DNA from 3 places in the Anaeromusa burkinensis DSM 3853 genome. Region 1 is predicted to be linked to each of the others. Evidence: riboswitches for the same ligand, from Rfam matches in the RefSeq annotation. Region 1 holds a riboswitch; each other region holds the start of a gene.
What was found. Region 1 has a riboswitch for cobalamin ahead of C508_RS0106825 (sirohydrochlorin cobaltochelatase). Riboswitches for the same ligand answer to the same signal wherever they lie in the genome.
Positions count from the first base shown of each region.

Region 2: another riboswitch for cobalamin. It lies ahead of cbiD (cobalt-precorrin-5B (C(1))-methyltransferase CbiD); the one in region 1 lies ahead of C508_RS0106825 (sirohydrochlorin cobaltochelatase).
Region 3: another riboswitch for cobalamin. It lies ahead of C508_RS0104125 (nicotinate-nucleotide--dimethylbenzimidazole phosphoribosyltransferase); the one in region 1 lies ahead of C508_RS0106825 (sirohydrochlorin cobaltochelatase).

Region 1 is NZ_KB894588.1:120,189-123,463, reverse strand. It holds gene C508_RS0106835 (hypothetical protein) at 149-1,114, shown strand; cobalamin riboswitch at 1,268-1,449, shown strand; gene C508_RS0106825 (sirohydrochlorin cobaltochelatase) at 1,577-2,494, shown strand; cobalamin riboswitch at 2,520-2,701, shown strand; gene C508_RS18025 (adenosylcobinamide amidohydrolase) at 2,851-3,275, shown strand, end outside.
Region 2 is NZ_KB894593.1:77,794-81,068, forward strand. It holds gene ldhH (L-lactate dehydrogenase (quinone) large subunit LdhH) at 1-627, opposite strand, end outside; gene C508_RS0110115 (LutC/YkgG family protein) at 627-1,238, opposite strand; cobalamin riboswitch at 1,512-1,696, shown strand; gene cbiD (cobalt-precorrin-5B (C(1))-methyltransferase CbiD) at 1,800-2,909, shown strand; gene cbiE (precorrin-6y C5,15-methyltransferase (decarboxylating) subunit CbiE) at 2,888-3,275, shown strand, end outside.
Region 3 is NZ_KB894585.1:108,475-111,749, forward strand. It holds gene cobS (adenosylcobinamide-GDP ribazoletransferase) at 153-911, shown strand; gene cobC (alpha-ribazole phosphatase) at 975-1,529, shown strand; cobalamin riboswitch at 1,635-1,842, shown strand; gene C508_RS0104125 (nicotinate-nucleotide--dimethylbenzimidazole phosphoribosyltransferase) at 1,983-3,017, shown strand; gene C508_RS0104130 (sensor histidine kinase) at 3,174-3,275, shown strand, end outside.

The sequences.
Region 1 (3,275 bases):
GTCTTATTTTATTTTATGTAAAATTTATCTGCGAAACGACGCCCTTTTGCTGTTGCAAAAGGGTTTTCTTTATGGACTCAAATGAAAAGGAGGAAGAGAAAAACAGTAAAGAGGATTAAGAAAATAGTAAAAGGAGGAAAGAATTTTAATGAAAAAAGCGGTACTTATGGCCATAACGGGCCTTGTATTTTCTGCTTCCTCAGCGGCATTTGCTGCGGAGGCGGAGACTGGGGTTAAATTCAGCGGCGACGTGACGGTAAAATATGAGAAAGATACGAAGGCCGGAGAAGCAAATACTTCTGGTACCATGAGCTCGTTACGCTTAACAGGAGAAGCCGCGCTGGGGAGCGGCTGGTCTGTATTCACTCGCTTGGGAGCGCAATATGCTACGAATCCGACCTTGGCGGACTACAATACAGATAGTGCGGTATATGGAAATAAAAAAACGGTAATGACCCTTGATCAGTTTGGAGTGATAAAACAAGCAGGAGAGTTGGCATTTAAACTTGGGCGTCAAGATTTGACTATTGGCGCGATGTCGCTTCTTTACAGCCGCTCAGAGTCCAATATTGGGAAACGGGCTTTTGTAGACGGGGTGACTGTAAATGGGGCAGCAGCGGGATTGGATATCAACGCAGCCTTTGTGCAAGAAGATAATGCCGGAGATGAAGACAACCGGATTTATGCGATTCGGACTGGCTTTCATCCCAACAAGCAGTTGCAGTGGGGGATGACGTTAGGTCGATATCAAGATCGAGTCAATGGAAATACGAACCATTGGGCGCTGGATGGAAATTATCAGCAAGGCAAGCATACCTGGACGGCAGAATATACGCAGTCCAATCGCAGCGAAGACAATCGCGCCTATGCGGTAACTTGGAATTATGGCTTTGATGATAAAACATCAATGTATATTACTGCGTTTAAAGTAGAAACGAATGGCGATATGGGAAAACAAAGCGATTTTGATAACAACAACAAGGGTTTTTATTATGGCGTTAAACATCAATTAAACAAAGATAATTCACTGGAATTGGTCTATAAAGATCAAAAGGAAGTGGATAGCGGTTTGAAAAACACAAAGCTAGAAGCCGCTTTTACTCATAGTATTTAAAAAAGAAAAGCAAAACAGAAAAGCTTCGAGTGATTTTATAGTCTGAGCGAGAAGTAGTAAGAAATAATTTTGCGCTATTCCTAAATTTCCGAAAAAGCAAAAGCCAACTTGGTTGACTTTTGTTAGAGCCTTTGCTAAAGTTAACAATAACAACTGAATATGTATGGAACAGGTGCCCGCAAGGGCTTAATAGGGAAGTTCGGTGCAATACCGGCGCGGTCCCGCCACTGTAATGGGGAGCAAATCCAAGAAATGCCACTGGGGCGAAAGCCTTGGGAAGGTTTGGGCGAGCGACGATCCAGAGCCAGGAGAACTGCCTGTTTGACAATCACCGCTATACCTACGACGGATGGGGATGGAGATTCAGGCAACAAGGCTGTTTGCTATGTAATCCCAACGCGTAGGCGTTGGGATTTTATTGTTACAGCTAAAGGTATGAAAAAGAATAAGGAGTGGAATTGAATGAATAAGTGGATGAAAAAAGGACTGTTCGCCATGTGCGCCGTATGTTTGCTTTCGGTTGGTATTGGAGGAGGGGCTTCAGCCGCGCAAACGAAAAAAGCCATTGTAGTTACCAGTTTCGGCACTACGTTTCCAGATGCTCGCAAGGCTTGCATTGAAACTGCGGAAAATGATATTCGGGCGGCTTTTCCAGATTACGAAGTGCGCCGCGCCTTTACGGCTCGGAAAGTAATTGCAAAGATGGCGGCGGAAGAAAAAATTCAAGTGGATACATTGGAGCAAGCCTTGGCAAAGTTGAAGGCGGAAGGCTATCAAGAAGTGGTCATTCAGCCATTGCATCTGACTCCGGGCGAGGAATATGAAAAGAAGATTCTGAATGCATATCGTCAGGCTTGGGCTGATAATTCCTTTGCAAGCATTGCAGTAGGACGGCCAGTTTTGATGTTTGACGGACAGCAAGGCATGCCAGATGATTTCAAGGCTTTGGCCGCAGCGGTTGAAAAACAAATGCCTAAATTAGGAAACGGGGAAGCGGTTCTCTTCATGGGCCATGGTTCGCCGCATCAGCCGAATCCGGCCTATGCAAAAATGCAGAGCATTTTGCAAGAGAGAGGCAATAAAGCTTATATGGGAGTAGTGGAAGAAACTGACCATCCTAACTTTGAGGATGCGTTGGCGGAACTGAAAAAGAACCAAATTCAGAAGGTGACCTTGATGCCGTTTATGCTGGTGGCTGGCGATCATGCAAATAATGATATGGCTGGCAGTGAGCCGGATTCTTGGAAAAACCGTCTGCAAAAAGAAGGTTTCCAAGTAGAAACGGTTCTGAAAGGGCTAGGAGAAAATGCGGCGTATCGTTCTATTTATGTGAATCATGTTCGTGATGCAATTCGAGGCTTGTATCAGCCGCAACACTAATGTCAGATAGAGTGTTAAGAAAACTCAATAAAGAAGCGGAACAGGTGCCCGTAAGGGCTTAATAGGGAAGTCCGGTGCAATACCGGCGCGGTCCCGCCACTGTAATGGGGAGCGAATTCAAGAAATGCCACTGGGGCGAAAGCCTTGGGAAGGTTTGAATGAGCAAAGATCCAGAGCCAGGAGAACTGCCTGTTTGACAATCACCATTTGACCTACGAACGATGGGGAGGGGATTTGGCAGGCGTGCTTTAGCAAAGTAAGCATTGTTTGGCAATTCAGACTATCCCGTCTATTGTAGACGGGGTAGTCTATTTTTATTGGCGCTAGCGCCTGGCTGGCAGAAAGGTTGGATTTATATGGAGCAAACTCGCCTGCTTTCTGCAGGAGGTGTTTTGCAGATTAAGGAAGATTTGCTGATTTGCCGTTTTTCACAGCGACGCATTGCTTTAAGTACCTCTCCGTACAACGGCGGGATTCGCGAGGTATCGGCAATATTTAATCATCGCTTGACTTTTTATGTTGAAAGTGAGGCGGCACTGCCTGGCGGCGGCTTAGAAGGATACTTAGCAGCTATTGCTATGAGGGAAGGTTTAGAAAAAGATGAAACAAGCGGTCTTTTAACGACAGCCCATATGGAATTCATGTCCTACCAACGACGTTTTTATGAAGGAATTACAGTGGAAGCCATTGTGACGGCTGGGGTGAAGCATAATGCCGCCCGAGCCGGGGATGATGCGCTTTACTGGGAACATCATGGAAAATACGTTCCTATTTCAGGAAC
Region 2 (3,275 bases), on a different contig from region 1:
AATACCGAAGTTAGCGCCGGAAATACCCATGTCAGCCAGAACGAATTCTTGACGCAGATTTTGCCGAGCTTCCTGTACCATGTAAGGGATATCAACAGGAATTTCCTTGTGCAGCTCTTGGCTGAAATACTCAGCGCATTGTTGGCGGCTTAAATGAATCGCAGGCATAACCATGTGCGAAGGACGGTGTCCGGCAATGCCGATGATCCATTCGCCAAGGTCGGTTTCCTTGACATGCAGGCCCGCTTCTTCCAGGGCATGGTTCAGATGAATTTCTTCAGTAGCCATGGATTTGGACTTGGCGATGCGCTTGACGCCTTTTTTCTGACACAGATCGATCAGATATTTTTTCAGGTCGTCGCCGTCTTTGGCCCGATAAACTTTGACGCCGCGCTTAGTGGCTTCGGCTTCAAATTTGTCGGTAATGGCTTCCAAATTGGCTACGGTGTTGATTTTCATTTGACGGAAGCTTTCACGTAGGGAGTCTAAATCCTCTACGTTTTCATACGCTTTCGCGCGGGCGGTCGGATACGCTTCGGCAAAACGGCCCAAGGCGCCGCGCAGTACTTCGTCATTAAGTTTTTCTTCAATCTCTTTGCGCAGGTTACGATCTTGTGTTGATTCCATTAGTTTGCACCTCCGGGCATTTCATCTACTGCGATGACGACAAAGCGGCTGGGGCCATGGACGCCGATGGTCAAGACGCGTTCAATATCCGATGTACGGCTGGGGCCGGTGATGAAGCCGGTGAAGCCGTGATGGAATACTTTAGAGAGGATTTCAAAAGCTTCCGAAATACCAGGCACTACATGGCTGGCAGGTAAAAATACTACATGCAAAGGAGGGAGCATGGTAACGACGCGGCTTTCGTAAGCATAGCCGTCGTAACAGACGCTGCCGCTTTCGGCAATAGCGAATTCTACCGTGGAAATGCCAAGGTCAGCGGTTTCTACGTGCTCGGCAATGTCGGCAGCTTCTGTGTACACAGTGACATTCTGCTGTTGCAGTTTTTCCAAGGCGCCAGAAGCGTCTACATAGGCGCTAGGAATGGCAACGACTTTTTTAGCATTTACGTCAGCAGCCAGCTTGGCGATGATTTCTTGGGCCTCGGCGACTGTTTTGACGTGAAACATTTCGGTGCCTACATTTTTAGCGCGGGTTTCAAATTCGGCAAAATGTTCTTGGCCCACTTTGCCTGCTGGAAAATGTTCTTTCCAGTTTTCGCATACTCGTTTCATTGTGTCACTCCCTCATAAAATAAATAAAATAAATAAACTACTATGACATGTTTCGCAATAAATACGAAAAATCCTGCTGGTCGTGTAAGAAAAATCTTACAAGATTTTAAAAAAAGCCTGACATGTTAGGAAAAATAACTCTTTATAAAGGAAAATTTAGAATTCCTATCCTGCAAGAGCGCAAAAAAATCCTGTGTATTATAAAGAAAGAGGCAGGATTTTTTTGCGAAACAGGGAATTAATTATAAATATATTTTTTTAGCGGTAAAAGAACATACGGATTTGGGAATAGGTGCGCTTATGCTTAATAGGGAAGTTTGGTGCAATGCCAACGCGGTCCCGCCACTGTAACGGGGAGTTTCTTTTCTGAGCGTGTATACGCGGCCACTGGGAAACCGGGAAGGCGAAGAGAAGCGAAGAACCGGAGTCAGGAGACCTGCCTGTTCTAACACACGCCGTTATGACCTACGGAAGATAGGCAGGTGGGTGAGCTCATTGTTTTTGGTTTTGGGAAAATCAATTAGGATGCTGCAAAACCCCCTGTGCAAGGGGGTTTTCTTGTTGCAAAAACGCATGCGAAGCGGCAGGACTACAGGTACATGTGCTGCAGCAGCTTTAAAAGCGGCTCTTTTGGCCTGGCGAGGAGAAATGCCGGCGCAAGTGAATGTACAGACGCCTCAAGGAAAGTGGCTGCAGGTTCCAGTGGAGGAAACGTCGGCCATAGAGCAAGGCGGACGGGCCGTTGTGCGCAAGGATGCTGGAGACGATCCTGATATTACCCACGGCGCGCTTCTTGTGGCGGAGGTAGTCTTGCAACCGGGAGAGGGATGGACTTTATTTGCTGGAACAGGGGTAGGAACGGTAACCAAGCCAGGCCTAGCTATGGATCCGGGAGAACCGGCCATTAACCCGGGACCGCGGCGCATGCTGGCGTTGGTATTGGAGGAACTGCTGCCGGAAGGCCTGAGAGCGGAAGTCACACTGTCCATTCCCGGCGGCGAGGAGCTGGCGAAACGAACGTTGAATCCGTCTCTGGGCATTTGCGGGGGGCTTTCCATTATTGGAACTACCGGCGTTGTCGAGCCTATGTCGGAAGAAGCCTTTAAAAACTCGCTGGCGCCGCAACTGCGCGTGGCTCAGGCTCAGGGATTTGACAGCGTGGTGCTGGTGCCAGGAAGGATTGGACAGGATGCGGCGATCTTAAAATACGGGCTGCCTGAAGAGAGTGTCGTACAGATGAGTAATTTTGTAGGATTCATGCTTACAAAAGCATCGGAATTCGGGTTAAAGAAAGTGTTGCTTTTCGGTCACCTGGGGAAATTGGCTAAAGTGGCTGCTGGTATTTTTCATACGCATAACCGCATGGCGGACGGACGAATGGAGACGCTGGCAGCTTATGCGGCTTTATTGGGAGCTTCTCAGGAGACGATTAAGGATATTTTGGACGCGACGACAACAGAAGGCGCTATGCCTCATATTGCAGCTGCTGGACTGGGAGAGACGCTGTATCCGCTGCTGGCGGCGAAAGCCAGCGAGCGGGCGCGGCGTCATGTGTTTGGCGATCTGGAGGTGGGCACAGTGATTGTGACGCTGCAAGGAGAGCTTTTGGGTATGGATGAGGATGCAAAGAAGATAGGAGACGCGATGGGATGGAACATCAGATCCTTGTAGTGGGAATTGGTCCAGGAAGCCGCGAGTATATGCTGCCGGTCGCCTGGGAGGCTATTGCTAAGGCTAAGACGCTTGTGGGCGGTAGGCGAGCGCTCCTTACGCTGGCGCCGCCGGGAGCGAAGCAGCGGGTGGTTGATGCCGATATTGAAGGGCTATTGAATTATATTGAAGAAGAAAGCCGCCAAGGGGAAGTGGTGGTCATGGTATCGGGAGATCCTGGCTTTTATAGCTTGCTGCCTGCTTTGCGGCGTCGATTTCCCAGAAAGCGCTTGCAGGTTATTCCGGGGATCAGCTCGGTGCAACTGGCTTTTGCCAGAGTGGCGGAACCTTGGCAGGAGGCAAGCCTGCTTAGCTTTCACGGCAGGG
Region 3 (3,275 bases), on a different contig from region 1:
GAACGTATTCTAGGGAAGGAAAGCGTTGCTCTTTAGTGGAATTTAATCATAACGATAGTTCTTTATGTATGGAAGTGCCTTTTTGCTGAAATAGACACAAGAACAAGAGCCATACCGGTGATTATTGGTTCATTACGTGGGAGGCGTGTTGCTTGAAAGCAGGTTATATAGCAGATTTTATACGAGCGTTGCAATTTTTAACGCGATTTCAGTTGGTGAAAGAAGTGGATTGGTCTCTAGAAGCATTAGGAAGGAGCGTGCGCTTTTTTCCTTGGGCGGGAGGCGTCATTGGCGCGGTTCTGGGCGGCTGCGCCTGGGGTATGGTGCAGGCTTTTGGAGAATCTTTGCCGATGCATGCGGCAACGGCGTTGCTGATTGTGCTCGAGATTATGCTGACCGGCGGGCTGCATTGCGACGGGTTTATGGATACGATGGACGGGATTTTTTCCGGGCGTTCTCGGGAACGAATGTTGGAGATTATGAAAGACAGTCGGGTAGGAGCATACGGGGCGATGTCTTTTGCGTTGTTAATGCTTGTGAAGTACTCGTTCTACCTGGATATTCCATTGCAATGGCTGCCTATGGCTTCGTTGGTGATGCCTATAGCCGGACGGTGGGCTGTAGTAGCGCCCCTTGTGCATTATCCCTATGCTCGTCCGCAAGGATTGGGGCAGGGCTTTGGGCAGTATGCCGGGGGGCTGACCGTTTGGGCGAGCTTATTGCTGACACTCATTTTGCTGGCCCCGTTGGGATTGTTCGCAATGGGGGCGGGGCTAGCTGCTTCATTGATCGCTTGGGCGGTAGCTTCCTATGCGGCTGGTATTCTTGGAGGTCTGACAGGCGATGTATATGGAGCGATCATTGAATTATCTCAATTGGGAGCGCTCGCGGTATTTGTCTTCTGGCGGTGAGCTTTGACAGAGAATTTCCAGCAATGATGAAATGTTATTAGTTAAAGTGTTAGAGGTGAAAATATGAAGATTTGGTTTGTGCGGCATGGTGAAACCGAGTGGAACCGGACCAAACGGTATCAGGGGCATAGCGATATACCGTTGAATGAAAACGGGCGGAGGCAGGCGCAGGAAACAGCGGCCTTATTAGCAAAGGAGCCGCTGGCGGCGGTCTATGCCAGCGATTTGAAACGGGCTGTAGAAACGGCGGAGACAATAGCGCAGCCGCACAGGCTGCAGGTGCAGCAGAAGCCGGAACTGCGAGAGCTTCACTTTGGACTATGGGAAGGTTTGCGGTATGAGCAGATTATGGAGAAATGGGCCAACGAATTGAGTCTGATGTACGATCATCCTGAGATAGGCTGCGCGCCGGAAGGCGAAGGGTTTAGCGATCTGGCAAAACGAGCGTGGCCGGCGTTGCAGGCGCTTCGTGAAGCGCATCAAGAAGAGGATGCAATAGCAGTGGTAGCTCATGGCGGAACCATTCGCGTCTTGCTATGTTTGTTGCAAGGCAAACCATTGCAGCAGCTTTGGGGCGTGGCGGTGGAGCATGGCCAGGCGATGGCGATGGATGTGTAAAAAATAGGAGTATTTTGACTACCTTGCCCATTATCTTGTCGAGCCGCTTCCCTGAGGCAGGATTTAATTTGCTTATCAGAGAAAAGAATTTTCAAGACAACTGAAAAAGGATGCCACCAAACAGGTGCCTTCGGAAGCGTTGAAAAAGCCGAAGGAGAATAGGGAAGTTCGGACAGGCTGTTTGGCCTGTAAACGATGCGGTCGCGCCACTGTATTCGGGGAGAGCTCTTGCGTATGCCACTGGGAAACCGGGAAGGTGCAGGAAGCTTGAGAAACCGTTAGCCAGGATACCTGCCTGTTTTGGCTGTCATGCACCCTCGCGCCAAGGGGAATGCCAGAAGGATAGGTACACTTAAGAAAAGATACCTAGCCTTTGTGGCTGGGTTGTTTTTATATCCCTCATCCCCGCTGGTACGGCAGTTGCAGGCTGAACGTGTTGAAGGAGGGGTTTTTATGAGTTTGGAACAGGATGTGAATGAGTGGATTGACGGGGCGGCTAAACCTCGTCATAGCCTGGGCTTGTTGGAAAAATACCTAAAAAAGATGGTGCTGTCCTGGGGTGAAGTGAAAACAGAGCTTAAGCCCTTTCATTTAGTGTTTGCAGCGGATAATGGCGTCATTGCTGAGGGCGTGGCTAAGGATCCGGAAGAGATTACGTATTTGCAGGTGCAGAATATGGTAGATGGTCGGGCAACGATCAGCTGTTTTTGCCAGCAGTGCGGCATACCTTATCGGGTTATTGATGTTGGCGTCAATTCTACAAGACCTTTTACCGGAATTTCTCGTAAAGCGGCCATGGGCAGTCGCAGCTTTCTCAAAGACGAAGCCATGACAGAGACGGAATTTACTGTTGCTTGGGAAGCCGGACAAGAACAGGTCCGTCAACTAGTGGCGAAAGGCTACAATTTAATTTCTTTAGGAGAGATGGGAATTGGCAATACGACTACCTCATCAGCAGTACTCCACGGCTTAACAGGTATTTTACCGGAGTTTATCGTCGGCGGCGGCGCCGGACTGCAGACCAGCGAATTGATCAAAAACAAATGCCAAGTGGTTGCTAAAGGCGTGGAGCTACATAAAGAAAAGTTTCATACCGCCAAGGATGTTCTGCGCTGCGTAGGCGGTTTTGATATGGTGGCTATTTGCGCCGCTATGTTGGAATGTGCGCGACTCAAGACGCCATTTGTTATTGACGGTTTTATTACGGCGGTTGCCTATATCTGCGCTTCACGATTGGATACGAGCGTGGAAAAGCATGCCATTCCTTCGCATTTGTCTCGAGAGCCGGGCATGGCGTATTCCCTGCTGTTGGGGAATATTCCGGCGGAAGAAGTGGTGTTGAAAGCCAATATGGCTTTAGGAGAAGGAACTGGGGCGGTATTGATGGTGTTTTTATTGAAGACCATGCTTTACACGATGCACAATATGGCGCGGATTACCGATTTCATTCCTGCAGCGACGGAAAAAGAACAACGAGCTGCCTTGTAAAATATTGCCAAAGAAACTGGCGGTTTATGACAAAACTTTCATATCCCGAAATCCTGACGCAGGAAAAACGCATCTGTATAACTAATAGTATTCATTTATGCGAAAACTTTGACAAGACCAAAATCTGCCGGATGCGTCGTAAAAGGATGGAGGGAAATGAATATGCAAGTCAGCCGGTTTACGTTAAGTGAAATTGTTGACACTAGTATTTTGCAAGAGATCCAAGATAAGTTTGCAGAAGCCACGGGTCTGGCGGCA